DNA from 3 places in the Mesorhizobium sp. Cs1299R1N3 genome. Region 1 is predicted to be linked to each of the others. Evidence: riboswitches for the same ligand, from Rfam matches in the RefSeq annotation. Region 1 holds a riboswitch; each other region holds the start of a gene.
What was found. Region 1 has a riboswitch for thiamine pyrophosphate ahead of thiC (phosphomethylpyrimidine synthase ThiC). Riboswitches for the same ligand answer to the same signal wherever they lie in the genome.
Positions count from the first base shown of each region.

Region 2: linked by a shared signal. The riboswitch ahead of thiB (thiamine ABC transporter substrate binding subunit) and the one ahead of thiC (phosphomethylpyrimidine synthase ThiC) in region 1 are both predicted to bind thiamine pyrophosphate.
Region 3: linked by a shared signal. The riboswitch ahead of O7B34_RS26890 (YkoF family thiamine/hydroxymethylpyrimidine-binding protein) and the one ahead of thiC (phosphomethylpyrimidine synthase ThiC) in region 1 are both predicted to bind thiamine pyrophosphate.

Region 1 is NZ_JAPYKQ010000001.1:159,192-169,501, forward strand. It holds gene O7B34_RS00730 (conjugal transfer protein TraG) at 1-1,010, opposite strand, end outside; partial or broken gene O7B34_RS00735 (IS3 family transposase) at 1,142-1,407, shown strand; gene O7B34_RS00745 (cold-shock protein) at 2,521-2,733, opposite strand; gene O7B34_RS00750 (hypothetical protein) at 3,271-3,459, shown strand; gene O7B34_RS00755 (hypothetical protein) at 3,968-4,144, opposite strand; gene O7B34_RS00760 (DUF3307 domain-containing protein) at 4,141-4,482, opposite strand; gene O7B34_RS00765 (potassium transporter Kup) at 5,415-7,247, opposite strand; TPP riboswitch at 7,912-8,028, shown strand; gene thiC (phosphomethylpyrimidine synthase ThiC) at 8,134-9,975, shown strand; gene thiO (glycine oxidase ThiO) at 9,972-10,310, shown strand, end outside.
Region 2 is NZ_JAPYKQ010000007.1:2,543-12,852, reverse strand. It holds partial or broken gene O7B34_RS16895 (IS3 family transposase) at 28-114, opposite strand; gene O7B34_RS16890 (amino acid ABC transporter ATP-binding protein) at 168-938, opposite strand; gene O7B34_RS16885 (amino acid ABC transporter permease) at 935-1,615, opposite strand; gene O7B34_RS16880 (amino acid ABC transporter substrate-binding protein) at 1,753-2,526, opposite strand; gene O7B34_RS16875 (RNA polymerase factor sigma-32) at 2,845-3,708, shown strand; gene O7B34_RS16870 (M48 family metalloprotease) at 3,725-5,194, opposite strand; gene thiQ (thiamine ABC transporter ATP-binding protein) at 5,427-6,203, opposite strand; gene thiP (thiamine/thiamine pyrophosphate ABC transporter permease) at 6,196-7,863, opposite strand; gene thiB (thiamine ABC transporter substrate binding subunit) at 7,887-8,885, opposite strand; TPP riboswitch at 8,929-9,043, opposite strand; gene O7B34_RS16850 (thiamine diphosphokinase) at 9,131-9,775, shown strand; gene O7B34_RS16845 (ABC-F family ATP-binding cassette domain-containing protein) at 9,777-10,310, shown strand, end outside.
Region 3 is NZ_JAPYKQ010000018.1:38,867-49,176, forward strand. It holds gene O7B34_RS26885 (ABC transporter permease) at 1-724, opposite strand, end outside; gene O7B34_RS26890 (YkoF family thiamine/hydroxymethylpyrimidine-binding protein) at 831-1,439, opposite strand; TPP riboswitch at 1,430-1,543, opposite strand; gene O7B34_RS26895 (hypothetical protein) at 1,822-2,130, shown strand; gene msrA (peptide-methionine (S)-S-oxide reductase MsrA) at 2,321-2,839, opposite strand; gene O7B34_RS26905 (glycosyltransferase family 39 protein) at 3,026-4,594, opposite strand; gene O7B34_RS26910 (hypothetical protein) at 4,772-5,479, shown strand; gene O7B34_RS26915 (GNAT family N-acetyltransferase) at 5,626-6,096, opposite strand; gene O7B34_RS26920 (hypothetical protein) at 6,265-6,519, opposite strand; gene O7B34_RS26925 (hypothetical protein) at 6,476-6,871, opposite strand; gene O7B34_RS26930 (hypothetical protein) at 6,864-7,253, opposite strand; gene O7B34_RS26935 (hypothetical protein) at 7,708-7,977, shown strand; gene O7B34_RS26940 (hypothetical protein) at 8,068-8,373, shown strand; gene O7B34_RS26945 (DoxX family protein) at 8,477-8,905, opposite strand; gene O7B34_RS26950 (DUF3606 domain-containing protein) at 9,601-9,780, shown strand; gene O7B34_RS26955 (GFA family protein) at 10,011-10,310, shown strand, end outside.

The sequences.
Region 1 (10,310 bases):
GGATCGCGGTACAGGCCGAGGAAGCTCATCGCGGTCGACAGCACGCCAGAGCGTTCATTCTCCGATTTGTTGAGAAGTTCACGTGCTGCCGATGCCACAACGGGGTGCGGACCGACATCGCCAAGGTGCTTGGTTAGCATCATCGTTCGCAACGTCGCCTCAATCGGCCGCTGCGGATCGGAGAGGAACTTGGCAACACCGGCCAGCGTCTTGTCATTCTCGGCGTAGAGGACATGCAAGATCGCGCCGACCAGCAGCGCGTGGCTCGTCTTTTCCCAATGATTCCGGCGTTCCAGAGACCCCTCTGGGTCGACCAGCACGTCGGCGACGTTCTGGACGTCTCGGACTTCCCAAGCGCCACGCCTGACTTCCACCAGCGGGTTGTAAGCGGTTGAGGCAGCATTGGTTGGGTCGAACAGCAGCACACGGCCGAAACGTGCTCGCCAGCCAGCGGTGAGTTCCCAATTTTCACCCTTGATGTCGTGAACGATTGCGCTTCCCGGCCAAGTGAGCAGGGATGGCACGACCAGTCCGACGCCCTTGCCGCTTCGGGTCGGCGCGAAGCACAGGACATGCTCCGGGCCATCGTGGCGAAGGTAGTCCAAGTCAAACTTGCCCAGAACCACGCCATCGGCGCCGAGCAGTCCTCCGGCTTCAATCTCTTTTCGCACAGCCCAGCGCGCCGAGCCGTACGTTGCCACGTATTTGGCCTCCCGTGCTCGCCATAGTGACATGCTGATAGCGATAGCAACCGCGATGAAACTGCCGCTCGCCGCGATCACCGCGCCCTCAACAAAGACCGTCGGTGCATAGGCGTCATAGAAAAACCACCACCAGAAAAATGCCGGTGGCGGATAGATCGGTTGGCCGACGAGTTCGAACCAGGGCGAACCAAGTTGCTCCTGGTAACCCAGTTGCCAGGCGGTCCATTGCGTTGCTCCCCAGGTGGTCGTAAGCACGATGGTCAAAACAGCGACGATCTGACCCCACAATATTCTGGTTGCCGGCATCGTTACTCCCGATTCAAAATCTCGGGAGCGAGTAAGCAGAGTACGAACGCAGGCAGTGCAATAGCAAAGGCTTCATCCCGGCAGCTCATTGTGCCCAGACCTAAAAAGACTGGCGATCTGCGCTGGGCATGGGATCGCAATCCGCCAGCGAGGAGTTCCAGCGGCTGAGGACCGATCATGGCATCAACCTGCTCAATGAGCCGGTCGGGCAACGTCTGGGACAATGCTGCGATGGAAAGCTTCTTCTCGTCGCTGAAAACCGAGTGGACAGCCCGCAAGATCTACAAGGGAGCGATAATGCCAGGGCCGATGTGTTCGATTACGTCGAGCGCTTCTACAGCCCTCGGCGAAGGCACCGACCCCAGGCTATCTGAGCTCGGTCAAGTACAGGGACAAGCTAGGCTTAACCCCCCCGTCTCCGAAAAACCCACCAGGCCAGACACAACGCTGCGAGCGGTTTAAGAATAGGCCTACGGCGCAGGCCTCATCTGCTACGCGCTTCATCCTGCGGATAGCAAACAGCGAAGCCTCCACCGGCGCGAACAGTTCGCGATGGGGGGTTGATTGCGGGACCGGTCCGCCATTTCTGGCAGAGAAACCGTGCAACTGGCTTGTGTATGTCGTGCCGCCCATCGCCTGACCGCAGCATTTCCATCGTCCTCTTTCAGCCGGCCGTTCCTCCCGACCGCCGGTTGGATGATGATGATCCCCTGTCGAGAATAGTCACTGTTGTCGAGCACGACGGGCTGAGCCGTCTTGTGGGTCCTTCACCTTTGCCATCCCTTGCAAATGAGGATTTGCGTTCCTGGTTCGGCCTAACCCTGACAGGCTCGGCACTCGGCTCAACTCCAGCTTTCTCTGAACTTTCCGGCCGCACTAGCCAAGCGTCATTCTACCGCGCGATGGGCGCAAAAAATATGACAGGGCAGACCACAAATGAGGTGGGTTGGACCAAAGACTTTTTAGCGAACTCGCAAAAAAGGAAATGACAAACCTTCCGGTTAAGGCGCGGGTCGGCCAACCTCCGGCCCTAATCGGCCAAGTGCATGCAGATCTGAAGAGCACGGCGATGGCGTGGCGCACGAGAAGCCGGAAGCTCCCAAGCCTGCCGTTCCGATCAAGAAATCGGTCAGGCCGAACTACATCGTCTGCCTGGATGGGTATGCCGACGGACTATCCGGTGGTGACGCCAAACTATGCCGCCGCACGCTCGGCATTGGCCAAGATCACGGGTCTCGGACGCAAACCCACGCAAAAGGAAGATCAAGGGCGTACCAAGCGGATACGCAAGGACGCGAGGGCTGATCGATCGGCCGGCCGGTCGTTCTGGCGCATAGCAGCCGCCCAGACGTATGCCGATACCAAAGGCGGGGACCCCCCGCCTCGCTTCACATGCTGTCCTGCCAGAAGTCAGAAAAGCCAACAGCGGCTCTTGAGCCCTGTTCCCGCGCTCGCTGAACGACAGCCAGCAGATGCGCGTTTTCCGTGTCGTTCCGGCTTGCGCCGGCGGTCAACCTGCTTTGCTAAGATTGCCGGCCGAGGACTTGCCGCTGCGGCGGTCCTGCTCGATCTCGTAATTGAGCTTCTGGCCGTCGGCGAGGGTCGAAAGACCCGCTCTCTCGACGGCGGAAATGTGGACAAACACGTCTTGGCCGCCGGCATCGGGCGTGATGAAGCCGAAGCCTTTGGAGCTGTTGAACCACTTCACGGTTCCAGTCGCCATACTGTATTCCTTCCTAACGATTGATCGCGGCTTGGCTTAGAAGTCAAACCGGTTTCATAAACGCAGCAAAGTCGAGAAATCGCAAGACATGGATCGATCGTGCCGAAAATCGCGGCCGTCATGTGTGGTTCCGAGCCCCTGTGCAGCCAACAGAATTTCGTCCACCGATATCAGAGCAGCTTCGTGGACGCTCTGCCGTCGGATGTGGCCATCGCTCTTGTTTCACCGGCAATGCACGGGAGGCAGTGTTTGCGCGCCCGTTTGCGGCTCAGTCATGGCAAATTTTAACTGGCAAGCTGCTTGTTTATAACAACAAAATGTGAGAGTTCTGCGCCGTCGAAATTGGCTCTCAAGCTTTACTTTATCGGTAAAAAACATCTGAAGGCGCCATAAGTATTGCTGGGCGAGAGTTTGTGATCTCACTGCTTGGTTGTTAGGTTCCGTAACGGCCCTGCTAGGCGGGTGTTTTCTCGTTATTGAATCGGTTGAAACGCGATTTGGCGTGTTTCGTTGACAGGAATAATTCAGGGGGGTTCCATGAAACAGGTAAAAAAATTGGATAATTTGAAGTTTGTCCAAGCAATGTTGCGAGAGATTCGTCAGACGGTGCAGGCTGACGGGGAGAGCCTGCTGACCTATTTGATCGACATGGCTTACCTGGAGGCCAGCGATCGAATTAGGTCGAGCTGGGCCGTGCAAAGCGACAATGGCAAGTCTGACGCCTAACTGGCGACACAACCATCTGTTAGGTGCGAGGAAGCGGACCTGTGGAAACTTTCAAGGTTGAGGAGATGGATGGCGCAAAAGCAATCCGTAGCGTGTCAGTCGACGCACAATGTCATGTGCACGCGGCCATGAAAGTGATACCGCGACCGCTCCAGCTTGATCGAGGACCTGGTAGGCTGTGGATACGAGTAACTGACGCCAATCGTAGCTCTCGAGCCTTCTATTATGGAGACTAACCGATCCACCTCACTCTCGTTCTCACACGCACTCTCTCTCAAGTCGCTTGATATTGTTGCTATGGCGTGCGGCCTATTTTCTTAGGGGCAGCGGGTTACTGCTTGTTCGAACGCTGGAAATCTGGCCGGACCGGAGATCAGACGTGTTGGATTGCCGTAACCGGAGAGCGGCAGCTTTTGGTCTTCGAATATCCGGTCGATCCGCTCATTGAGCCGTCGGGTTCGCGCCATGGACGGCCGCTGGCGTCCCCCGTACGCGGCCGGCCACGGCATCACCGATCTGCTCGCCCTCCGGTTGTGGTCTTGGCGCCCGTCGCGATCTGATTGAGCCGTTCAGCCTTGGCACCGGTGAGGCGTCCATGCATCCACGCGCCGGCGGCGCCAATCATGCCGGCGCCCACCGCGAGGATGGTGGGGTTGGAAAACAGGGATGCGAGTAGAACGGTCATGAGAATGTTCCCCAGAGCATCAAAATTACCACCCAGCAGAGTTTGCAGGAGATGTGCAGAGATTGGTCCATATTGTAAGAAATCCGCCCCATGCACTTCGCGTCGTCGATGAGGCCGTGAACGACGAATTCAGCGATACCGAGCGCGAGGCTGCCGGTTATCAGGCCGACGGTCCCGCCGTGGATTGCGGCATGAGGAAGAAGGCCATGATACCAGGGGACGCCCGGAATCGGGTTGGCGCGGTTCTTGGCCCTGGCAAGGAAGTCGCCCTGAAGCGGATAGTCAGCCAGCGCGTGACCGGCCAGAAGAAGCGCGATCGTGGTCAGTAGCGCGGTCATCTCACTACCTTGCCTGTCTTGAGGTTGCTGGCCGAGAGTGGGATCAGTCCTGCGGCGCGCATTCGGTCAGTGCGCCCGCTAGTCAGGTTGCTTTGGCCGTTGGTTGAGCGCGATGCAGCGCATTCACCCAGTCAGGAAAGTCACTCACCTGGTAAATCGGCCCACTGCCCACCGGGGAAAGCGTCGATCTACCCTTCTGTTCAAAGCGTGGAACACGAGCCCGGCAGTGCATGGCGCCGCCTCGCATTTCCATCGGTTTGCGCCAGGTGTCGCCTTACAAAAATTCATGATCACGTTCTTTCGCAATAAACCCTGTAGGGCTTTTTTCGTAACCGGCCGTGCGCAGGTTTGAGCGCGCGAGACCACAGGTGCGTGAGCCCATTTAATATCTGGATGAGACCAAGCATCCAAAGGACATGGATGTGTGCCAAGACTAGATGTCCAAAACCTGACGGGTCGCGAGAAAGCTCGCTATTCGGCTCGCGCCTCCGGCGCGTGATTCGGATGAGATGGGGGAAGACGACTTGGAGGCCCGCCACTGTGCAGCGCGATCAAGCGCAGCCTGCCCGCGATGCACCCCGGCGAACTCCTTTGCGAAGACCAATCCCACCGTGCAATTCCAAGAGCGAAATCGCCAGCCTGCTCGGGATCTCTGGGCAGACAGGTATCTTGATGAGAAGCAGCCCATTATCGCCGCTATGGCAATCTGACTCGAAGAGCGATGTGGTAACGGGGCACAACCTGCGGAAGCGTTACGACCTGGAGCCGCCGAGCGCGCTTGGTCCGACTCTGGAAGTCGCGGTTACGCCGGTGCTTACACCGATGCGGTCTCGGGCGGTCACGGCTTGAATCGGCGCTCGGGGCGGGACGAACTCGGCTTATGAGTTGCCCGTGCCCTGGCCAGGACGTGTACCGGACAAACATGGGGAGAGCTAGACAACCACCTGCGTGCCGATCTCGACCACACGTCCGGTCGGGATCTGGAAATATTCCGTCGCGTCCGCCGCCGTGCGCGCCAGGCCGATGAACAGCCGGTCCTGCCACACCGGCATGCCGGAATTGGGCGAGGCCTTGAGCGAGCGCCGCGACAGGAAGAAGGATGTCGTCATGATGTCGAACTTCCAGCCCTGCTTGCGGCAGATCGCCAGCGCGCGTGGAATGTTAGGCTGTTCCATGTAGCCGAAGGTCAGCGTCACCCGCATGAACAGCTCGTTGACCGTCTCCATCTTGACGCGCTCGCTGTCGGGCACCACCGGCTGGGGGGCAGTCACGACCGAAAGGATGACGTTCTGCTCGTGCAGCACCTTGTAGTGCTTGAGACTATGCATCAAGGCGGTCGGCGCGCTCGAGGGATCGCTGGTCAGGAACACGGCGGTGCCGGACACCAGCTGCGGCTTTTTCTTCAACAGATTGCCGGCGAGGACATCGAGCGGGATTTCGTTGCGGCGCGTCTTGTCGAAGAGATAGCGGCTGCCGCGCACCCAGGTCCACATGCCCAGCACGATGGTGAAGGCCACGACCAGCGACGCCCAGCCGCCTTCGAACACCTTGACGATGTTGGAGGCAAAGAAAACGATGTCGATGAAGGCGAACAGCACGGTCAGCGGGATCGCCACCGACAGCTTCCACTTCCAGATACGGGTCATGACGACATAGAGCAGCACTGTCGTCACCAGCATGTTGCCGGTTACCGATATGCCGTAGGCGGAGGCGAGCTTGCTGGATTCGCCGAAGCCGACCACCAGCATCACCACCACCAAGGCCAGCAGCAGGTTGACACGCGGCATGTAGATCTGGCCGGACTGCTTTTCCGATGTGTGCAGGATTTCCAGCCGCGGCAGCATGTTGAGTTGCACTGCCTGCCGGGTCAGCGAAAAAGCCCCTGAAATCACCGCCTGGCTGGCGATGACGGTCGCTGCGGTGGCCAGCACCACCATCGGGATCAGCGTCCAGCCCCCGTTCATCTCGAAAAACGGATGGCCGACCACACCTTTGTTCGCCAGTATGAAGGCACCTTGCCCGGCATAGTTCAGCAGCAGGCAGGGAAACACGATCGTCAGCCAGGCCAGCACCATGGGCTTGCGGCCGAAATGGCCGAGATCGGCATAGAGCGCCTCACCGCCAGTGACGGCAAGGAAGACCGCGCCGATGGTGACGGAGGCGACGCCTGGCGAATGGATCAGGAAGGCGACGATGTAGTACGGGCTGATCGCCCACAGGATTTCCGGATCGGCGATGATGTGGTTGAGGCCGGACAGGCCGATAGCCAGGAACCAGACAGCGGTCACCGGCCCGAACACCAGACCGACGCCGCCCGTGCCGAAGCGCTGTACCGCGAACAGCATGGCGAGAACGACCAGTGTCAGCGGCACGACATAAGGCTGGAACGTCGGCGTGACGACCTCCATGCCCTCCACCGCCGACAGCACCGAAATCGCCGGCGTAATGACCGCGTCGCCGAAAAACAGCGAGGCGCCGATGATGCCGATCCCGAGCATCACCGCCGAGCGCTTCGGAAAGCTGCCGCGCGCCAGCGCCATCAGCGACAGCACGCCGCCCTCGCCGCGATTGTCGGCGCGCAGCACGAACATGATGTATTTTACTGTAACTGTGATCGTGAGCGACCAGATGATCAGCGACAGGACGCCGAGAATATCTGTGCGATCAGCGACGTTGCCGCCCGACGAGGCATGCAGCGCTTCGCGGAGCGCATAGATCGGGCTGGTGCCGATATCGCCGTAGACCACACCGAGTGCGCCAAGCATCAACAACTCAGTACTTTGAGACGAGCCGGGATGTCCCGCTAGTTCCTCAACGTCACAACTGTTGGCAGAATCCACGACAGCCATTCGTATGCTTCCCACGGGTGCTGTGCTCTACGGCCAACGCAATTGTGCATTTCCGAGGCACGCGTCCTTGCGACGGGTAGCCTCGGCCGATTGGGCGGTGCGACAAGGAGAGGGAGGAGCTCGCTGCACTGCCGCTATCGGCCGAGGCGTCTGGAAATTGCCAATCGGGACTGCCATGTTGAAGTCGGCTGGCATATCACCAGCCCATTACTCCATCAACCAGCAAATTAGCAATTTTTAAGATTTAAACTATGGATGAAACAAGATTACGTCATTAAACTGATGTCTATTGAACTGCTATACCGAAGTAATATTTTCATTAAGTCACGAGTTCCGAGATATTATCGAGCTACAACTATCAACGAGCAATTTATGAAAGTCAATATCTTCATGGTTTCAGATGTAGCATTTCGGTCGGTTTGTCATGGACCATGAGCATTTCACCGGCCCCCCGCGACGACAGAATCGAGCGCGGACCGAGCCGGTCCGCGTCCTGTTTATAAAACCCGTCCTTCTGGCTTCGACCTACCGCCCTGGACCGAATGCGCTTGACAAAAGGCCACCGGCTCGGTCCAATTGACCCATTCACCAGGGGAGTCCCGGCAAGGGGCTGAGATACTGCTGGCTTTCGCGGCGCAGTGACCCGTTGAACCTGATCCAGTTCATACTGGCGTAGGGACGGTGCAAGCGCTTTGCGGGAGTTCATCCCCGAAGACCTGTTTCGAACAGGTCGACCAAAGCGTCTTTTCATCCTTCCGGCACAGAACTGGGTCTCCATTGCAAATGAGCAAAGGAGCCTCAAATGAATGCCTTGACCCCCGCAGTTTCGACGGGACCCCTGCCCGCCTCACGCAAGATACACAAGCAAGGCACCCTCCACCCGCAGATCAGGGTGCCGATGCGCGAAATCTCCGTCCACCCGACCGCCGGCGAACCGCCTGTGACGGTCTATGATCCATCCGGCCCCTACACTGATCAAACGGTCGAAACGAGTATAGAGAAAGGCCTCGCCCGGCTTCGGCACGAATGGATTACGGCTCGTGGCGATGTCGAATTCTACGATGGCCGCGACATCACGCCGGAAGACAACGGATTTGCGACTGGCGCGCGCCTGACGCCGGAATTTCCCATTCGCAATCGGCCGCTCAGGGCCAACGCAGACAAGGCGGTGACCCAGCTTGCCTATGCCCGCGCCGGCATCATCACGCCCGAAATGGAATTCGTCGCCATTCGCGAGAACCTTGGACGCGAAAGCCTGCGCGGCAAGCTGCAGCGGGACGGCGAGGCCTTCGGTGCGGCGATCCCCGATTTTGTCACGCCGGAATTCGTGCGTGACGAGGTAGCGCGGGGCCGGGCAATCATTCCCGCCAACATCAACCATCCCGAAAGCGAGCCGATGATCATCGGCCGCAATTTCCTGGTCAAGATCAACGCCAATATCGGCAACTCTGCTGTCACCTCCTCAATGACTGAGGAGGTCGAAAAGATGGTCTGGGCGACCCGCTGGGGCGCCGATACGGTCATGGATCTGTCGACCGGTCGCAACATCCACAACATTCGCGAATGGATCGTTCGCAACTCGCCGGTGCCGATCGGCACCGTGCCGCTCTACCAGGCGCTGGAGAAGGTGGGCGGCATCGCCGAGGACCTGAACTGGGAGGTCTATCGCGACACGCTGATCGAGCAGGCCGAGCAGGGCGTCGACTATTTCACCATCCACGCCGGCGTTCGGCTGCATTACATTCCACTCACGGTCGAGCGGGTTACCGGCATCGTCAGCCGGGGCGGTTCGATCATGGCGAAATGGTGCCTGCACCATCACCGGGAAAGCTTCCTCTATGAGCATTTCGAGGAGATCTGCGACATCGCCAGAGCCTATGACGTCTCATTCTCGCTCGGCGACGGACTTCGTCCGGGCTCGATCGCCGACGCCAATGATGCCGCGCAATTCGCCGAACTGGAGACGCTTGGCGAACTGACGAAGATCGCCTGGGCCAAGGACTGCCAGGTGATGATCGAGGGCCCGGGCCACGTTCCCATGCACAAGATTAAGGAGAACATGGACAAGCAACTCGCAATCTGCGGCGAAGCACCTTTTTATACCCTCGGGCCGCTGACGACGGACATCGCCCCGGGTTACGACCACATCACCTCAGGCATCGGTGCGGCCATGATCGGCTGGTTCGGCACCGCCATGCTCTGTTATGTGACGCCGAAGGAGCATCTCGGTCTGCCGGACCGCAACGACGTCAAAACCGGCGTCATCACCTACAAAATTGCCGCGCACGCGGCCGACCTGGCGAAAGGCCACCCGGCGGCGAAAACCAGGGATGATGCCCTTTCTCGCGCCCGTTTCGAGTTCCGCTGGGAGGACCAGTTCAACCTGTCGCTCGATCCGGAAACCGCCCGTTCCTTTCACGACGAGACCTTGCCCAAGGAGGCGCACAAGGTCGCGCATTTCTGCTCGATGTGCGGGCCGAAATTCTGCTCGATGCGCATCTCCCACGACATCCGCGCCGAAGCGCAGAAGGAGGGGATGGAGGGGATGGCGGCGATGGCGGCGATGGCGGAAAAATACCGCGCGGGCGGCGATCTTTATATGCCGGTGAGTGGCACCACGCCCGAGGCGCCGGAGCCATCATGAGGGTGCTGGTCAAGGGGGCCGGCGTCGCCGGCCTCACCGCGGCCTTCGAGCTCACCACTCGCGGCGCGGAGGTCACCGTCGCTGAAATCGGGTGTGGTCTCGGCGGCAGCGCATCGTGGTTTGCCGGCGGCATGCTGGCGCCCTGGTGCGAGCGCGAAAGCGCGGAGCAGCCTGTGCTGGACCTCGGACGCGGCGCCGCCGAATGGTGGGATGCCGTGCTGCCAGGTCAGGTGACGCGGGCCGGAACGCTGGTTGTTGCAACGCCGCGGGATGCGGGCGAGCTTGACCGCTTCGCAAGCCGCACCTCGAGCCATCGCTGGATCGATGAGGAGGAA
Region 2 (10,310 bases), on a different contig from region 1:
TGAACTGACCCCGTAAAGTTGGACGGTTCATTGATCTGGTAGATTTAAGGGCTGGGTCCTGTATTGCACAGGGGCCAGCCCTTTCAGTTTCAGTTTGATGCGGCGGTGGTTGTAGGGGTCAGTTCACGAGGACGGGTTTTCTTTGGGATTGCCGGAGATTGCCGCGCCTATGCGCCGGCCTTCTTCTCCGCCGCCTCCTGCTTCAGCGTGGCGATGAACCGCTTGGTCCTTTCGCGCTCCGGATTGCCGAACAGCGTGGCGGATGGCCCCTGCTCGACGATGACGCCGGCGTCGAGGAACACCGCTTCCTGGGCGATCTTGGAAGCGAGGCGCAAATCATGCGTCGCTATCACCATGGTCGTTCCCTCGCTGGCGAGCTGACTCAGCACATCGACCACCTCCTGCGCCAGCTCCGGGTCGAGCGCCGAAGTCGGTTCGTCGCACAGCAGCACCTTCGGCGACGGCGCCAGCGCCCGGGCGATCGCCACGCGCTGCTGCTGGCCACCCGACAGCGTCGCCGGCCAGGCATCCGCCTTGTGCGCCATGCCGACCTTTTCCAGCAGCGCGAGCGCCCGCTCGCGGGCGCGCGCCTCCGGCCATTTCAGCACCGTGACCAGCCCCTCCATGACATTTTCGATGGCGGTGCGATGCGGAAACAGCTGGAAATTCTGGAACACCATGCCGGTCTGCAGGCGCAGACGCCTTATGTCCGCCGCCGGTACCTTCCCGCCGGGACGGAACTCGAGCGTCTCGTCGCCGATCCGCACCGTGCCCGATGTTGGGATCTCCAGCAGGTTGATGCAGCGCAGCAGCGTGCTTTTTCCCCCGCCCGAAGGCCCGACCAGCGCGGTGACGCTGCCTTCGGCGATGGCAACCGTCACCCCCTTCAGCACGAGATTGTCGCCGAAACGCTTTTCGATGTTGGTGAGGCCGATCATGAGCGTGCCTCCAGGAAGCCGCCATAGCGGTTGAGCCGCTCCTCCAGCCGAGTCTGCAAGGCCGAGAGCACCGAACTCATCGCCAGATAGAGGATCGCCGCCTCGACATAGAGGATGAGCGGCTCATAGGTGGTGGCGACAATGCGCTGCGCCGCCTGGAACATCTCCGGCACGGTGATGGCGGCGGCCAGCGACGTGTCCTTGACCAGCGAGATGAAGGTGTTGGAGAGCGGCGGCACCGCCACCCGGCCGGCTTGCGGCAGGATGGTGCGCCGCATCGCCTGGCTCCAGGTCATGCCGATCGAATAGGCGGCCTCCCACTGGCCTTTCGGCACCGAGCCGATCGCCGCGCGGATGATTTCCGACGTGTAGGCGCCGATATTGAGTGTGAAGCCGATCAGCGCCGCGGTAAAGGCGTCGAGCAGGATGCCGACCGACGGCAGGCCGTAGAAGATCAGGAACAGCTGCACCAGGAGCGGCGTGCCGCGGAAGATCCAGACATAGAAGCGCACGAGCGCCACCAGCGGCTTCGGCCCGAACAGCCGGCCGAGCGCCGCGCCCAATCCCACCGTCAGGCCGAGCACGAAGGACAGCAGCGTCAGCGGCACGGTGAAGATCAACGCTGCCCACAGCAGCGAGGGCAGCGAATCCAGCATCAGTTGCAGCCAGTGCGGCACGAAATATCCTCCGGAAGGGACGGGCAGCGTCATCGAAGCGCGAATGCGTCAGCCATATCACGACAAAAGCGGCGAGCCGTCAAAGACGGCTCGCCGCTGGATGGGCTGCGGGGCGACAACCCGCCCCGCCTTATGAATTACTTCGAGACGTCCTGGCCGAAATAGGTGTCGGCGATCTTCTGGTAGGTGCCGTCGGCCTTGATGTCGGCCAGGGCCTTGTTGATGGCCGCGACCAGCTCCGGATCGCCCTTGCGCACGATGACGCCGGAGTAATCGGCATTCTCTTCCTGGGCGGCGATCTTCACATTGGCGTCGGGCTTGTGCTTCTTGAAGTCGAGGAACGACAGGCTGTCATTGATGGTGGCGTCGGCACGGCCGGTCAAAAGCAGCTGGATCGACTGGTCGAAGCCGTCCGTGCCGACCAGTTCGGCGCCATTCGACTCGGCCAGTTTGCCGAAATTGGAGGTTAGCGACTGCGCCGACTTCTTGCCCTTGAGATCGGCGAAAGTCTTGATGTCGGTATTGTCGCCGCGCACGATCAGCACCGCCTTGGAGGCGATGTAGGGATCGGAGAAATCATACTTGGCCTTGCGGGCATCGGTGATGCCGACTTCGTTGATGACGGCATCATAGCGGTTGACGTCGAGGCCGGCGATCAGGCCGTCCCACTTGCCCTCGAGGAACTGCGCCTTGACGCCGAGCTTGTCGGCGATCGCCTTGGCGATTTCGACGTCGAATCCGACGAGCGCTCCGGATGCATCATGATAGGTGAACGGAGCGTAAGTGCCTTCCGTACCGACCTTGATGACGCCGGCCTGCTTGATCTGGTCGAGATTGGCGCCGGCATGCCCCGATGCGACCGCCAGGACCTGCAGCGTTCCGGCGATGATGAGCGACTTCAGCCATTTCATTTTTCTGTGATCCCGTCCTTGGCCTGATATCAGGCATGTTGTGAGAGTTGGAAAATGACAGATGCAGCCCGGAAAAATAAGGAACAAAATTTCAAAGAGGGCTAATTCCAGAAATCAAATACTCCAAAAGGAATTGCGTTGCAGCATCGGGATTCCGGGCAGCCGTGCCGAAATTGCCCGGACGTCATCGCTCGCCTGCCTGCGCCAGCGGAACCTTTCCCGCGCACGGCAGTTTTGGCTGTTCTAGGGCACGACGCCGTCATTTCAAGCCGGTTCCTGCCAGTTTGTCATTCGCACGCCTGAGCCAAGGAGCGCCTTATGATGGAAGACACGGCAGGTCGGGTCATGGTCCGCGCGGCAATGAGGGCGCCTTACCTCGAGCGCGACGAGGAGCATCGGCTGGCACTGCTTTGGAAAGAGGACAACGACCAGAACGCATTGCACAGCATCACCGTTGCCCATATGCGGCTGGTCATTTCCATGGCCTCGAAATTCCGCCATTACGGCTTGCCGCTCGGCGACCTGATCCAGGAAGGCCATGTCGGCCTGCTCGAGGCTGCCGCCCGCTTCGAGCCGGAGCGCGAGGTGCGGTTTTCGACCTACGCGACGTGGTGGATTCGCGCTTCGATGCAGGACTACATCCTGCGCAACTGGTCGATCGTGCGCGGCGGCACCAGTTCGGCGCAAAAGGCCCTGTTCTTCAATCTCAGGCGCTTGCGTGCCCGTCTCGCGAACGGCGCCGAACCGCTCTCCAACACGACTCTCTACCGCGAGGTGTCGGTTGCGCTCGGCGTTTCCGAAGCTGATGTGGAGTTGATGGATTCACGCCTGTCGGCGCCCGACTCCTCGCTCAACGTGCCGCTTGCCGACGATGCGGGGGCGACCGAGCGGATGGATTTCCTGGTCTCGGACGATCCCTTGCCCGACGAGATTGTCGGCGACAAGATCGACGTCGCGCGCCGCTCGCTCTGGCTGAGGGAGGCGCTTCAAGCTCTCAACGCCCGCGAACTCCGCATCATCGAGGAACGCCGGCTTACCGACGAGGGCGCCACGCTCGAGGCTCTCGGCGAAACGCTCGGCATCTCCAAGGAACGCGTCCGCCAGATCGAGGCCCGCGCCATGGAAAAGCTCAAGGTCGCGCTGGTGAAGCAGAACCCGGAATTCATGGCGACTGCCGCCTGATTCCCGCGACATGCGCTTACTTGTCGGTGACGATCTTGACCTTGTCGCCGGCCGAAACCGCGGCCCCCGGCGACAGCGCGTTGAGCACGCGGAACAGGTCGAGCTTGCGGTCGACTCCCACCATCTGCGCGGCGAGCGAACCCATGGTCTGTCCCGGCTGTACGGTGAGCACACGAATATGCAGTGGCTTCAGTGCCGCCTTTTCGGCGGGGCTGAGAATGCGGAAGGAGCCGCTGACCGAGCGAGCCACCGTCTCCAGTGAGGTGCTGGCCGAGGGAGCCGCGGTCAGCAACCGGTAGACCTGGCCGCCGGCACGGATCACCGCGATATCGAACTGCCAGCCTTCGGCGCCTGCGTGCGCGGTCGCCGCCTCATTGCCGTTGATGGTTTCCTGCTTGACGGTGCTGTCGTCAAGGCCGGCCACCCAGCCGCTTCTGATATAATCGGTCAGGGCGCGGTTCTTGTCGATCGAAACACCGTCGAAGCGGATCGCTATGTCGCCCGACCCGGTCGCCGTAACCGCTGCCGCTGAATTGTCGATGATGAAACCGTCCGGCACGGTGAACGACACGCCGAGGCCCGGATGCAGGAAGGTTTCGCCGCGCACATAGCCTTCTTCCGGCGTATCGCCATAAAGCAGGCCGTCTATGCCGGCGAGGAAGGAATCGCGGTCGCGCGTGCCGAAACCGGGCGCGCCGAACTGGCGGGCGTGGCGCTGTGCCAGATCGATGCGTTGCGGCGTGTTGGGGTGGGTGGCCAGGAAGTCGAGGCTGGCGTCCGTGGCACCGCTGATCGAACGGAAATCGGTGTAGGCCGACATCGACTGCAGGAAGCGGCCGGCGGCATAGGGATCGTAGCCGGCTTCGCCGATCGACTTGATGCCGATGGCGTCCGCCTCCAGTTCCTGATTGCGCGAGAACTGCGCCAGCCTGAGCTTGCCGCGGATCAGTGCTGCCTTGGCGGTCGGGCTGTCGCCGAGCACATCGGAAACGACCTTGGTCGCCAGGCCTTCCTCGGCCTCCAGCTGCTGGCGCTGCAGGCCGTGATTGGCGGTGACGTGGCCCATTTCATGCGCGATGACGGCGGCGAGCTCGGACGAATCATTGGCCAGCGCCAAGAGGCCGCGCGTGATGTAGAGGTAGCCGCCCGGCAGCGCGAAGGCGTTGACGTTGGGCGAATTGAGGATGGTGATGCGATAGGTCTGGGTCGGGTTGGCCGATACCACGGTCAAATTGCCGACCACCTTGGCGACCATGCGCTCGAGCTTGGGATCGGAATATTCGCCGCCATACGTTGCAAGGATGCGCGGATGCTGCGCCTTGGCGAGTTCGGCAAGCTTGTTGTTGGCGGCGACATTGTCCACCGTGATCGGCTTGTCGGATGGCTGGAAGCCGGATTCCTGGACCTCCGGAGGCGTGAACATCTGGCAGCTTGCCAGCGCCACCGCAAAGCCAGCCAGCGCCAGGAACCGCACCAGCGGATTCATTCGTAGCCTGTCAGCGCTGATCGCCAGAATGGCTTCCTTTCAGGTCCTTGCGCATGACCACGGCATGCGCAAAACAAACTGCTACAGCGTCCGTCACGCGCCCCTCGGGGCGGGCAGCAGATGCTGTAGGCAAATCACGGCCTGTGCCGGACCGGTATCGAGCGGACCTAGCCACACTACTCCAGTCATGGCAAGCAAGCGCCACATCGCCTCAAGCCGGTTTGAGCGTAAATTATGTCCGCTTCCGGGCAATATCTCGTGATAACGCATCCCCGGCACCGGCACCGATATAGCGCCGGAACGCCTCCGGCCCAGCCCCTGCAAAGAAATCGTCCGATGTGCCCGAGGCAGCGATGGTGCCATTGTCCAGGAATACCACCTTCTGCGCGATGCGGCGGGCATCCTGCGGCTGGTGCGTGACGAACAGCACCGTCATGCCTCGCTCGGCATGGAGGCTGGCAACCAGGTCGAGCATGTCGCCGCGCAAGGCGGGCCCAAGCGAGGCGAAGGGTTCGTCGAGCAGCAGCACCGGGCGGTCACGCACCAGCACGCGGGCCAGGGCGACGCGCTGACGCTCGCCGCCCGAAAGCTCGCGCGGCAGCCGCTTCTCCTTGCCGGCAAGGCCGGTGCGCGCAAGTGCGCCCGCGATATCGGCGTGGTCGGCTTCGGTCAACCGCAACGATGGCGAACGGCCGAGCCCGACATTTTGCTGGACAGAGAGATGGGCGAAAAGATTGTTTTCCTGGAACACCATCGACACCGGCCGCATGGCCGGCGGGTCGCCACCGACTTCGGCCCCGCCGACCAGTACGCGGCCGGATCGCGGCGTCTCGAACCCGGCCACCAGATTGAGCAGCGTCGACTTTCCCGAACCGCTCGGCCCCATGATGGCGGTGATCCGCGTCGCGGTGAATCCGACATCGAAGGCGAACAACGCCTCGCCATAACTGAACGAGACCCTGTCCAGCCGCACCGCAACCCCTTTGCCGTCAGCCGCCCCGTCAGACATCGCGGGCCATCCCCTTTCCCAGCCGGTCCGCTGCCAGCACCAGCGCCAGACAGACAAGGCCCAGCAACAACGCCAGGCCGGCGGCGTCCTGCGTGCGGTAGCTGCCCATGCGCGCCAGGAGAAGGTAGGGCAAGGTCTGCACGGAATCACTGCCGAACAGGGCGATCACGCCGAGATCGCCAAGCGACAGCGCCATGGCGAAGGCAAAGGCGGTGGCGAGCGGCCGCCGAAGCGACGGCCAGTCGACCAGCCACAGTCTTGACCAGCCGGAAATGCCGAGCTGTGCGCAGAGCCGCTCGTGACGCTCGCTTGCCGCATCATAGGCGGGACGGACGGCGCGCAGCGCGAAAGGCATTGCCATGACGGCGTTGACGGTGACGACCATGAGCGGGGCGACAGCAAAGACATCGCCGAGATGGCGCAACAGAAGGAACCAGCCGGCGCCGATGACGATCGGCGGCACGACCAGCACAAACCCGGCGCCGGTATCGGTGGCATGTTCGAGCAGTGTCCTTGAGCCGGAGCGGCGGTTCAATGCCAGCGCCCTCCGCGCCATTGTGAGAGCCAGCGACAGCATCACCGAAAGCAACGCCGACAGGAATGCGAGCACGGCACTGGTCAGTGTCGCTTGCCGGACAGTGGCCTCACCGGCCAGCCGGCCGAGATCGGCGCCCAATCCGGCCGCCACGGTCGCCGCCATGGGTCCCACCACGAACAGCAGCGCCAGCCCGATGAGCAGGGCATTCAGCACGGCCTCAGTCCTGTTGACCGAGAGATAGCGGCGCGGCGCGACCGGCAGGTTGGTGTCGCCGACGACATTGGCGCCAAGCCGGGTCAACGCCAGCACCACGACAAAGGTCAGCGCGATCTGCAGCAATGTCAGCGCGACAGCCCGCGCGGGATCGAAATCGAAGCGCAATGCCTGATAGATGCCGACCTCCAGCGTCGTCGCGGCCGGTCCGCCGCCGAGCGTCAGCACGATGGTGAAGGATGTGATGCAGAGCATGAAGACAAGTCCGGCGACACCAGGCAAGGCGGCCCGCAGCGTCGGCCATTCGATCAGCCGGAATGCCGGACGCGCTCCCATGCCGAGCTGGCTCGCCAGCCGCCACTGGTCTGAGGGGATGGTTTGCAGCGCCTCCAGGAACAGGCGGGTAGCCAATGGCAGGTTGAAGAAGACATGGGCAACGAGAATGCCGGAGAGGCCGTAGATGCCCGGCCAACCCTGGCCGCCAACCCAGTTGGACAGGCCGGCGAAATAGCCGGCTCGGCCGTAGAGCGCCAGGATGCCGAGCGCCGCGACGATCGCCGGCAGCGCCAGCGGCACGGCGAAGAGTTGCAGGATGAAGGCGCGGCCGGGGAAACGTGGATGCCGCGACAGCGCCCGCGCCACGAACAGGGCAGGCCCGACCGAGAGCAGCGTCGACAGGGCCGCCTGCCAGAGCGTGAAGCGCACGACGCGGAAGAGGTAAGGATCGAAGGCGGCCCAGGCGCCGGAAAAATCGTGGGCGCCTTCGAGAAGCAGGCCGGCAAAAGCGCCGCCGATCAGCAGCGTGGTTGCCGCAAGCGCGACAATGCCGGCTGTGATGCGGGGGTCAGAGCGGGTTTGCACTGAGAACCAACGATCGACTTGGGAAACCTTGTGTTCCTTGGCGGCCATCTCACGAGACTAGCCCACGAAACCTACTTGCTCATCACCGCCAGCCATTCGTCCACCCAGGCCTTGCGGTTGGCCGCGACTTCCTCGGGGCTGAACAGCAAGGTCTTGGTCGGCTTGACCAGTTTGTCGAAGGCAGGGTTGAGCGGCTTGTCGGTCTTGCCGGCCGGGAACATCCAGTTGGTCTCCGGGATGGCGTCCTGGAATTTCGGCCCGGTCATGAAAGCCATGAACTTGGCCGCCAGCGGGTTCTTGGCGCCTGTCGTGGTGATGCCGGCGACTTCGATCTGCAGGTACTCGCCCTCTTCGAAGGATGCCGCCTGGTAGCGCTCGGTGTTCTCGGCGACCATGTGGTAGGCCGGCGAGGTGGTGTAGGACAGCACCATCGGCGCCTCGCCCTTGGTGAACAGGCCATAGGCCTCGCTCCAGCCCGGCGTCACGGTCAGCACCTTGGCCTTGAGCTTGGCCCAGGCTTCCGGCGCCTTGTCGCCATAGACCGACTTCACCCACAACAGCAGGCCGAGACCGGGCGTCGACGTGCGCGGATCCTGAATGACGATCTTGTCATTGGCACTGCCCTCGACCAGGTCCTTCAGGCTTTTCGGCGGCGTCTTCAGTTTTTCGGTATCGTAGACGACAGCGAAATAGCCATAGTCGAAGGGGACGAAAGTATCGTCGCTCCAGCCGCCCGGCACATTGACATCGCTCACCGCGCCGTGCGGCGCGAACAGGCCCGACGCCTTGGCATCGGCGGTGAGATTGGTGTCGAGGCCGAGCACGATATCGGCCTTGGTCGAAGCGCCTTCCAGCTTGACGCGGTTGAGCAGCGCCACGCCATCGGCGACCGAGACGAACTCGACATCGCAGCCACATTCGGCTTCGAATTCCTTCTTCACCACCGGGCCTGGACCCCAGTCGGCGGTGAAGCTCTCATAGGTGTAGACGGTGAGCTTGTCCTTGGCCAAAGCCGGCCCGGACAGGGTCACTACCGTGGCCGCGATGAGGGAATATAAAAGCGTGCGCATCGGCGCCTCCTTCGTTTGCGTTGAAAGGAATTGAGGCGTCGGATTGTCCGAAACGTCTAATCCCTCCGCCGGTACAAACCGGATCAGGTTCAGCGGGTTGGCGAGACTGCCTCTCAGCCGGCCCGCGAAAGTCGCGTCCGGCACCCCGTTAGAGCGTTTCGACACATAAGCCCGGCCGATGGGACACGCAAGTGGGAGTTTGCCGCCTTCCGTTTCCCGTGCCGGGCTGGTAAGGGCGACGGGATATGAGCACATTCACCATCTTGCTTGGCGGCGACCTCATCCGCACGCCCCGGCTCGACCGCCAGGTCGAAGGCTCGCGCGTCATCGCCGCCGACGCCGGCATCGGCCATGCGCGGATGCTGGCCCTTGTGCCGGAACTGTGGGTCGGTGATTTCGATTCCGTACCAGCCGATCTGCCGGAAGATCTCGCCGCCGTGCCCAGGCAGACCTTCCCGGCGGAAAAGGACAAGACCGACGGCGAACTGGCGATCGCGGCAGCCCTTGAACGCGGGGCGACGCGCCTTGTGCTGGCGGGCGCCTTCGGCGGCAAGCGCGCCGACCACGCCTTCCTGCACCTGGCGCTTGGCCTGCGGCTGGCCGAGGCCGGAACGGATGTGCTTCTGACCAGCGGTGCCCAGGAAGGTGTCCCCTTGCTGCTCGGCAGGGCCAGCTTCGATTATGCCGACGGCACGCTGTTTTCGATCCTTGGCTTCTCCGAACTCTCCGGCCTGACCGTCACCGGCGCCAAATGGCCGCTCGACAAGGTCGAGGTGGCTTTCGGTTCGTCGTTGACCATTTCCAACGAGGTCAAGGGCCGCCTCGACATCGCGCTTCGCCATGGCCGAGCGCTGCTGCTCGCCCATCCCCATCCATTGCCCGAAAGCTGACATGGCCCCGCCTCTTCTCAATCTCGACGGGATAAAGCTGACTTTTGGCGGCACGCCGCTGCTCGACGGCGCCGCCTTGACCGCGTCGGGCGGCGACAAGATCGCGCTGGTCGGCCGCAACGGGTCCGGCAAGTCGACGCTGCTCAAGATCGCCGCCGGCCTGATCGAACCGCAGCACGGCGAGGTGTTCCGCCAGCCTTCCGCGACAGTGCGCTATCTGCCGCAAATGCCAGACATGGACGGCTTCGCCAATGTGCGCGCCTATGTCGAGGGCGGTCTTGGCCCGGCCGACGATCCCTACCGCGCCAGCTATCTGATGGAGCATCTCGGCCTGTCGGGCGAGGAACGGCCAGGCGACCTGTCCGGCGGCGAGGCCAGGCGCGCCGCGCTTGCCCGTGTCATGGCGCCGGAGCCCGACATCCTGCTTCTTGATGAGCCGACTAACCATCTCGATTTGTCTGTCATCGAATGGCTGGAAGAGGAGCTCGTCCGGACCTCCTCGGCGCTCATCGTCATCTCGCATGACCGCCGCTTC
Region 3 (10,310 bases), on a different contig from region 1:
TGCCAGCGGCTTGTTCCCAGGGCATGGCAAGACGCTGCAGCAGCACCGTCAGCCCGAACAGGACGAGGGTGAGCGCGGCGCTGACGCCGACGGCGGCGAGCACCAGGTCGGGACGGAAATTGTTCTTGGCGTTGAGCATGTAGATGCCCAGCCCTTTGGCCGCGCCCGCATATTCGGCGAAGATGGCGCCGACGACGGCGTAGGTGATGGAGATCCTGAGGCCCGCGAAGAAATACGGCAGCGCCGAAGGCAACCGTGCCAGCATGAAGACCCGCCAGCGCCTTGCTCCCATGGCGCGCAGCATCTGGCCAATCTCTACCTCGGTCGCCTCGTAGCCCTGCACGAGGGCCACCAGCATCGGGAAGAAGGTGACCAGCGCCACCAGCATGATCTTGGGCGTCAGCCCGAAACCGAACCAAAGCACCACCAATGGCGCGATGGCGACCAGCGGCAAAGTCTGGCTGACGATAAACACGGGAAACAGCGCGCGCCGCAAAGGCTGGAAGAAGTCGACCAGCATCGACAGCGCGAAGGCGGCGCTGAGCGAACAGGCAAAACCGATCAGCGTGGCACGGATGGTGGGAATGGCATTGTCGAGCAGCGCGTCACGATTGAGCATCGCCTGTTCGAAGACGCGCGAGGGCGCCGGCAGAACCGTCGGCTTGACGCCGGAATGGCTTGCATAGAGTTCCCAAGCCACGAGCACCAGACCGATCGTTATCACGGCCGGCGCTGCCTGGGCGAAGAAGCCCGCGAGTTGACGCGGGTTGCATGACGATGAAACCACGAGAGGATAACCTTGACGGCGCGCGCGCTTCGGCGCGAGCGGTTCAGACGGCAGTGGGACTGTTGGCCGAAACCGTGACGTCGAGGGTCACGTGGCCGGCGCCTGGCCCGAAGCGGCAGAACGCTTCATCGAGCGCCGAGAAGATCGCGCCGGCATCGCCGCGCAGCTTGGTGCAGAAATTCTTGGAGCGATCGTAGACGCCGGACTGCTTCAGGAAATCGATGCAGCCATAGATCTCGTCCATGTGGTCGTCCGTGCCCATCACATAGAGCGAGAACTGCGCCGCCGCTGGCTGGCCAGTGGCGGGCGCGCCGCGCACGGCGGTGATGGCCGCTTGCTTGCGTGGTCCGAGTGGCCCGGCGGGTCCGCCGAACGTGTCGGAGCGGCAGATTGGATCGTCCGGCTCCCCCGGACAGCCACGCGAAATGGTGGCCGACAGCACGCAATGCTTGCCGCTGCCGGACGCAGCCACGAAAAGGTCGCGCAGCGCCGGGAACAACACCTCGGGGGGCCCGACCAGCAGGGTCGAGATGTCGTCGGTCTCGATCCTGAGCTTGTCGCGATACGGATCGAGCGCGCCGAGCGCACCCAGGATGACGCCGACAAAATCGTCGGCCATTGGATATAGGGAAACCTGTGCACCTGAAAACATCGCCCGCCTCGCTCCGCTGGTATTACCCAGATCAGCTTCTAGGGTCTGTGGGCTTGCCGCCCCCGTCTCAGCCCCGACCGTACGGAGCACCCCTGTGGATGGCGGCGTTAAAGCACCATTCGATCGGTTGGGGAAGCTGTTTTTTCAGCAAGCTGCGCCAAAAGCATTGCGCCAGCGCAGACGCAACCGGGTGCCGCCGGCTCGGAAATTTGTCTGAAACCTTCGCAATGCCGAGGGGTTGTCCCACCAGACGCAATCGCAGGAAAAGTGTGAAGCGGTTTCTGGCCGGAATTGCGTCAAAACAAAGAGATAGAGCGGTCAGTTGCTTCCGCGAAGCCCGTGAACCGCTCTGGCGATGAATTCATAGAAATGGAGACAAACCATGCTTATGAAAATCCTCGCGGCTTCGGCCTTCACCATTGCCCTTGCAACATCCGCCATGGCGCAAAGCAATAGCGCAGCCGGCGCGGATCGGCCCGGCGGCAGCGGCAAGTCGGTCACTGTGGACCCAACTACCCCTGCTTCGCCCAATACAATCGATCCGGGCGCAACCAACAGCACGACCATCGCGCCGGGTGACATGAATTCCAACGCGGACCAGAATTGCCCGAACAACCCGCAGGGCGCGCAGAGGGATGCCAATGGCAATGCGACCGAGCCGACCGTTAACGACAGCAACTGCGGGAAATAGTTTTCGAAGCATGGAAATCGCGGACTGAGGTTCCGCGATTTCCATGCGCATCGATTTCAGTGTCCGCCACGACCGGCCGGCGGCACCCCTCGCGCCGATTCGAACTGTCAACCGCCGGACGGTGGTTAACACCGCTATTGATATGGTCTTGTGGCAACCAGCGGGAGCTTCTGCCCGCCGCCAAAAAATCTTATGAAACTGCCTTTTCGCGAACCGGCAGTTTCCAGCTTGGCCTGATGAAATGGCAGGTGTAGCCGTTGGGATATTTCTCCAGATAATCCTGGTGCTCGGGCTCGGCCTCCCAGAACGCACCGACCGGCGCGAGCTCGGTGACAACCTTGCCGGGCCACAGGCCGGAGGCATCGACATCGGCGATGGTGTCCTCCGCCACACGCTTCTGCTCCTCGCTGGTGTAGTAGATTGCCGAGCGATAGCTCATGCCGACATCGTTGCCCTGACGGTTGCGCGTCGTCGGATCGTGGATCTGGAAGAAGAATTCCAGAAGCTGGCGGAAGCTGATTTTCCCCGGATCGAAGGTGATCTCGATGGCTTCGGCATGCGTGCCATGATTGCGATAGGTGGCGTTCGGCACGTCGCCGCCGCTGTAGCCGACACGGGTGGCGAGGACGCCCGGGAAGCGCCGGATCAGATCCTGCATGCCCCAGAAGCAGCCACCGGCAAGCACTGCACGTTCGCTCGAAGTCGCCATGTAACGTCTCCTCAAAAGGCAATCCCAGGAAAAGTGTAGCGGCTTTCCCCGAGGAATTGCGCGACAACAAATTTGGATATCCCCATAAATGGGCATTGTCGCCTGGTTCGTCCAGTCAGACGAGCGGCCATTCGGTCATACCGATGGAAGGCGGCCCTAACGAACCGGCGCATGACATTGCCCGCCTTAGACGCGCGGATGCCGGGTTCGGCTGCTGGCGGAGACCGGCAGATATCGCATACCAGGCGGAATGGCGGCAAAACTGATCGCTACCGGCGGCGCCGCGCGCGACCAGTTGAAAAGAACCGTCTTGACCGGGATGTTGTCCAACCATGCCCGCAACTGTGGCGGCACGCCACGACCACGCCAAATCATCAGCATGCCATGGTCGCGCAACCGCTGCCTCGTGATCCAGGGTGCGAACCGCATATCGAGGTCGGTGAAGATCGACGGCTGGTCATAGGCATTGAGGCCCGCCAGCATGGCAAGATTGGTGTCGCCACCGACGATGTCGAGCTGACCGGGCGCCGCCGCGTGCCAGACTGCCTCGGCCTCGTCCGAGATCGGCTGCGCGGGCCAGCAGACGGCGTCCATGCGCCCGCGCAAATTGCAGTCCGTCCAGCGGATTGCCGCATAGGCACCCGACATGGTGACGATGCAGATGAAGGCGCAGATCGCCAGCTTTCGCATCTCGACGGCGCCGAGCCGGTGACCGAGAAAGGCCAACGCTACGATGCCGACAAGATTGTACATCGGCGCGCCCCAGGCCTCGCCGGCGCCGGTGAACAGCGAGGCCACCATGACCAGCGCCGCGGGCCCAAGCCCCATCCATAGGAGATAGACGAGCGTGCCGCGCTCGACCGGCTCTTGCGGGGCTGGTGAGCGCCGCAAGAGCCCTGATAGCGCCAACACCAGGAGAAAGCCGGAAAACCCGGCGATCTGGACGCCGATATAGTAGAGGCGCGCACGGTGCTCGCTCACCCACGCATCGCGGCCGGCGAAATAGGTCAGCGGCAGGAAATCCATGCGGTAGAGTGCGATGGCCAGCGGCGCGGCGACCACGAGAAAAACGGCCAGGCCAAGCCATGGCCAGGGTGTCGCCAGCCGGCTGCGCGCGCGCGGCTCGTACAGCAGCCAGAGAGCGCCGAAGGCGAGCAGCAGGCCGGTAGAGAACTTGGCGTAGAGCCCGACGCCGGACACCAGTCCGAGCGCCAGCCACCAGCCTGGCCCGTCGCCGCGGCCGGCGCGCCACAACAGCCAGCAGATCGCGGCCCAGAACGGCATCTGCGCATAGTCGTGATTGAATTGCGGCGTCGGCCAGCCGAAGAAATATATCGATGGCATCAAAAGCACGGCAGCCAGCGCGCGCCGTTGTCCGAGCATGTCGCGGGCCAGCAGATAGACCAGGACGAAGGTGGCCGAAATCGTCAGCTGAGCGAGCAGATATTGCGGCCAGCGGAACGATCCGGTCAGAAGATGGCTGGTCTCGAGCAGCCAGCCGGGCAGTTGCGGATGCTTGTAGGTTAAAAGCACCCATTCGCGGCCCCACATGAAGCCTTCCACGACATCACCGGGCGGTGCGGGATTGATGAGTGTTGGCACCACCGTCCAGCACAGGGTCTGCGCCAGGCACAAAAGCGCCAGCAAACCCCAGGGGTGCCGAAGCAGGGCGGACCAGACCGACGACGAGTCCAGTTCCACGGCAGGCAGCCCTGCCGGCATCCAACGATCGATGGAGTCGTCAATTCCCGCCATGCGGCGCTTAGACCACATCGCCTGGTTTGCCGAACAGCCCCAAACATCAAAGCTTACAAAAAAGTATACTTGCAGGTCATTGCAAGACCAAGATTGAGCGGGATCTACGGTCTCTCACTGCCGTCGCCGGGCAGAACAGCCCGCACACTGATCCCACTTGAACATCCCGGATACTCGATGCGTCACCAGCATGCCGTCATCCACCACCGCGCGCTCGACTTCTGGCTGGCGCGCGCGGCGGTCCTTGTCATCATCTGCCTGCAGCTTCTGGTCATCAACGATCTTTCGTTCGGCCCCCGCTGGCTGGCGCCGGCGCTGGAGGCCGCCCTGCTCGTACCCCTGTCCGTAGCCACCGCCTGGACGCAGGTCGCCACCCAGAAGGCGGTCGAGGAGGAGCACTGGTATTTGGTTGGCCGGTTTCGCGTCATGATCCGCAGGACGGCCCTGGTGATGACCGGCCTCGTCAGCGTCATGAATTGCGGCTCGCTGGCGCTTCTGGTGCGTGCCTTGCTGGCCGGCCATGCGGGCTCCAGCGGCCAGACGCTGCTGGTCGACGCGCTCAACATCTGGGTCACCAACGTGATCGTCTTTGCCTTGTGGTTCTGGAGCACCGACCGGGGCGGGCCGCCGACCTGTGGCCTCGTCACACGCGCCCATGCCGATTTCCTGTTTCCGCAAATGACCCTGAGCGACCGCGAGATCCGCGACTGGCTGCCGGGCTTCGTCGACTATTTCTTCCTCGCCTTCACCAATGCGACCGCGTTTTCGCCAACCGACACATTGCCGCTCTCCCAACGCGCCAAGCTGCTGATGATGGCCGAGGCGATGATCTCGCTGCTGACGATCGCGCTGGTCGCGGCCCGCGCCGTGAACATCCTGGCTTAGGACTTGCCAAGGTATCTGGCCGAAACGCAAAATAGCCGCCCGGCGAACCGGAGCGGGCTATTGATTGTCTGCGATGGCTGTCGCTAGTCTTGCGATGGCTGTCGCTAGTCTAATGGCACTGCAACGCAGGTGGGCATCCGCCATCCTCAATCGGCGCCGAGGTCATATTCGAAGACCACCTGGTCGCGCAGCGGGATGCCATCCACGAGCATACCTTCGGGATAGCCGGTCGACGGTCCGAAAGCGTCCCGCACGATCCGGCTCATCCGAAAGCCCTGCAATTGGTAGAAGCGCAGATTGCCAATGTCGCAGCTTGCCGTCGAGACAATCAGGCGCTGGCCCCCGCGCTCGCGGCAGCGAGTGATTGCCGCGGCCACGAGAAGCCTGCCCAGTCCCTCACCTTGCCGCGCTTGAGTGACGGCGATGCTCTTGAGTTCGAAGGCGCCGGTATCGCCTGTATCGATGATCTGCGCATGACCGACGATTTCGCCGCCCTCGCGAGCAACCAGCACCTCGCCCTCATCGATATAGCGGGAGATCTGCATGGCCGAATCGTCGGCAAGGGCAAACAGCGACAGCAGCGCCTCGCGGTCCCCGTCATATCTCTCAATCTGCATCCACAAGCCTGTGCCGGACCAGTGCCGCCACGAACTCGGCAGCCTTGCATTGGGATATAGCAACTGCCGTCGAGCAGCCACAAACGCAAAAAGCCCGCCTTGGCGCGAGCCAAGGCGGGCTTTGGCTCGACCGAGCCGCGGATTCTCAACGCCGGGCAAAGCCCGGGATCACTCCTCCGCCGCTGGCCTGAACTTCCGCACAATCACCTCAAACAATATATCCGAGATCCACATGGCGCAGACGCCGATGAGGAAAGCAGCCGCCAGCGTTGTCGTTTCGTCACTGGCCAGCGGCAGCCCGGTGGCGCGGGCATACTGGACCACGGGCAGCGTCAGATACGGCTTGTAGGCGGCGAGCTGGTTTGCGCGCTGGCGGCGGTCAAGCTCCGCCAGCAGCGCCAGATATTCCGCGCTCGCCGGCATCAGCGGCGCCGGGATCGGCGTCGAGGAACGGCCGGAGGATGGCTTCGAGGGCGCGGATTCGGTTGCGAATGTCCTCATCGCTCAGCATGTCCAGTTGGTTGATGGCGACATCGATGTCCTTGGGCAGTACCGAAAGCACGATCTTGAGATACTGGTCCGGCTTCTCGGTGCGCACCTCGGCGAGGACACCGGCGCCGTGGATGCGGAAATCGGCCCGCACGGCGGTGAGAAAATCGTCGCCCAGCGTCTTCTTCGTCCGCTTCGGGCGAGGTCTCTTCGTGGCTGGCGAGCTGACGGGTTTGCGCTTTACCCACCTTGCCTTGGCGCGCGACGGCCCGGTTTCGTCAGTCATGGATCTGCACCACGGCATTGGTATCACCGGCGGCAGCTTCCGGCAGCGCCTGCTTGGCCCGCCTGGCCGGCTTTCTCGAGCGGGCGGATTTCTTCCTGGTCCGCTTGGCAGCCTTCTGCCTTGCCGTGCTGGGTTTTGCCGCGCTTGCTGGTTTTGCAGCATTGGCTCGCGCCTTGAGCCTGGCCATGACAAGACCGACAGCGCGGCTGTCGATGCCTGCTTGCGGAAAACAGAAACCGCCCACCGCATCCCGCACCATGCCGGGCGCAACCGCTTCGACACGGCCGAGGCGCGCCCGAGGCGCCGCCCCTTCGAATTCGCCGATGGCGCTGACGACCTCAAGGCCGTCGTCGCCGGTGATGATGGTGGCGTAGCGTGTCATGGGTTGTCTCGCATCTCGCGGAGGTAGCGCTCTACGGCGCCCCCCTCTGTCCTGCCGGACATCTCCCCCTCTTGGGGGGAGATTGGCAGGTTGGACGCCTCGCCCAGTCCTGGAGCGCAGGCGGTTGGCGAAGGTCGCGATTGTATCTGATCTCCCCCCAAGAGGGGAGATGGCCGGCAGGCCAGAGGGGGGCGCTGTCCCGCCGGCATTCAAATTCGCAACCGCGGCAACGTCCCCTGGCATGGCGCCAAAAAACAAAAACCCGCCTCGGTGGCGGGTCGCTGGCGCAAATCAGCACCATGGACAAATTTATAGCATGGCTGCCCTCAACCGGTCAATGGTTCTAGGAAAAAATTCACAATTGGCCATCCGGCTTTTCATCAGCCGGCTCCTGTGAAATCATCAGCGGCAGCTCATGGAATGATTCCCGTCGCACGGCCTTGTGGAGAGGACGATGGACAGACCAGCCATGGCATCCGTCTTCAGGATGCGGCACGCTCCGGCCACGGTTTCCGGTGTGCGCAGCACTGGCCAGGGCCAGGCGGATCCGATCATCCGGGTGCACTCGCTTGGCGAAGCAATCCGCTTCGTCGCCGGCGCTTACCCCAATTACGACATCGGCACCGTTGCCATAGATTGCGGCGACCCCTCGATCCCGCGCCTCGGCAGCCTGGAGGTCAGGGCGCTGTGGCGCGAATATGGCGAGCGCCTGACGGAGGAGTAGACGCATGTCGCCAAAAGGCCGTGGCGCTTCTCCACGTCGGATCGGAAATGCCGCTCGCGCGTTTGGAACCAAGCCACTGGAGCAATCGCCATGAACGTCGCCAATCTGCAACTCGAGGGCCTGCTGATGGCCGTCGCCTCGATCAACCACGTCCTGGTCAAAAAGGGGGTGCTGACATCGGAAGAGATCGACATCGCGCTCCGCAAGGCCGAGGCCTTGGAAACCGGCGAAGAGCGGTCCGGAGGCATGTCGGCGTCGAGCCGCGACGCCGTCAACTTCCCGATCCGGCTGCTGGAACTTGCCAACCAGTGCCAGCCGGAGGCGGACATGCCGTCCTTTTCGAAGCTGGCCCGCATGGTCGGCCAGATGAAGGAGCCTTATAACGACCAGATGTGAAGGCTCCTCACGCCTCGCCTGGCGGGCTTCTTATGCCCTGCCCCGGGCGGGCTCTTAAGCCCTGCCCCGGGCGGGCCGCTAGGCCCTGCCCCGGGCGGGCTTCTCATGCCCTGCCCGGCCATCCCAGGTTCAGCGCCAAAATTCTTCCCGGTCCATGGACCGCCGCGAAAAGCAGTCCGGCCAGGAACGAAAAATGGTCGACGAAGAAGCCGAATTCGGCCTGGTTGCCGGCCCAGTGGCTGGGTCCGTGGAAGGCCAGGGCCAGGAACAGCACATAGGCGGCGGCGACCAGCGCGGCCTGCGTGAAGAAGGCGCCGCTGAGGAAACACAGCACCAGCGCAACCTCCAGGATCGCGGCACACCATGCGAGGAAGAGCGGGAACGGGAAACCGGCAGCCGCGATATAACCCGCCGTGGCCTCCATGCCCATGAACTTGAAGGTCACCGCCATCAGGAAGACGGCGGCGAAGATCAGGCGGGCGACGAGAAGAGCCGCGGTCTGCCAGGGCGATTGTGTGATTTGCGACGGCATGGTTGTATTCCTCCAGTTTCATCAGCCCCAAGGACGCGCCGCCGCGCGCGGATCCGACATCAGCCAGCGATTTTTCTCTCGGTTTGCCGGCCGCCGCGACACGCGCCGGGCGTTCACGAACAATTAACGATCCTGAAACTTGTCCGTAACCGGCAACATGATATTGTTAGCTGGGGCTAATGCATGTCGCCCGGAAGTGTCCTGGGTTCCGGGATAACGACATGCATAAAATCAGAAGCTTACAGCAGGTCAGGCGAATCCTATTCGCCGCGACATGCTGTAATGCACGGCGTGTTCCGTGCAGTAATTTTGGGTGGGTCGAGTTTTGGGCGCAAGCGTCAGGTTGGGGACGAAGTCCTATCTGGTCCGGTCGCCGGTCCTGGAGTGCGATGGCTGCGCCGGCACCGGACAGGTTTTCCAGTGCCCGCATTGGGCGAGTTCGAACGGCCTTTGTTGTCCCGCCGGCACGCATTCCCGCGGCTGCCCCGGCGCCAGCGCGCGCTGCGCCGAGTGCGGGGCGCCCGGCAGCCACGGCGCCGACCCGGCCGCTCCGTCGGCATGAACCGGGGCCGGCGGCAAGTGCCCTGCGGTCACCGCCACCCGCCATGGAACCAGCATGGCCGATCCGTGTTATGTCTGACCGCGACATCCAGGCGTCCGCGCGACCATGCGGCTTACAGAAAGTGAGGCCCGACATGCCCGACGACAAATCGAAGACCAAACAGGACCGCAAGCTGGTCTCGAGCGAGGAGACTTACGAGGTCGCCGCCTTCGCGCGCAAATACGGCATTCCGCAGAGCGAGGCGCAGACCATCATCAAGCGCTACGGCCCCTCGCGCAAGAAGCTCGACAACCACATGGCCGCGCGCGGATAGAAGAAGGCGGCCGCGAGGCGGCAACCATTTCGCCGGCGTCGCGTTGGAGGATGCTGCGGGCCGCGTCAACCGGGCCCGGCGGTACGGTGAACAGGATGTCTTTTTCCCGGTTTCTCATCCTGGCCAACGAAATGGCAGACGAGCATCTGTCCCGCCCGGCCCGCGGCATGCCAAACTGACGAAGCCAAACTGACGAAGCCAGACTGGCGAAAAAGGGAGGGGCCGCGACCATGTCCGAGACAACACGCAGGACCGGCAGCTGCCTGTGCGGCGGCGTGCAGTTCGTCGTCACCGGCCAGCCGTCCCGGGTCGGCCTCTGCCACTGCAAGGACTGCCGCAAGGCGGGCGGTTCGGTCTATTCGGCCTTTGCCATCTGGCCGCGCGATGCTTTCGAGACATCGGGCCAAGTGGCCAGATACGGCACACGCAGCTTTTGCCCGACCTGCGGCAGCCGCGTCGCCTGGGTCGACGACAACGAAGCCGAGGTGATGCTCGGCAGCCTCGACGTCGCGCCGACGGACCTGGCACCG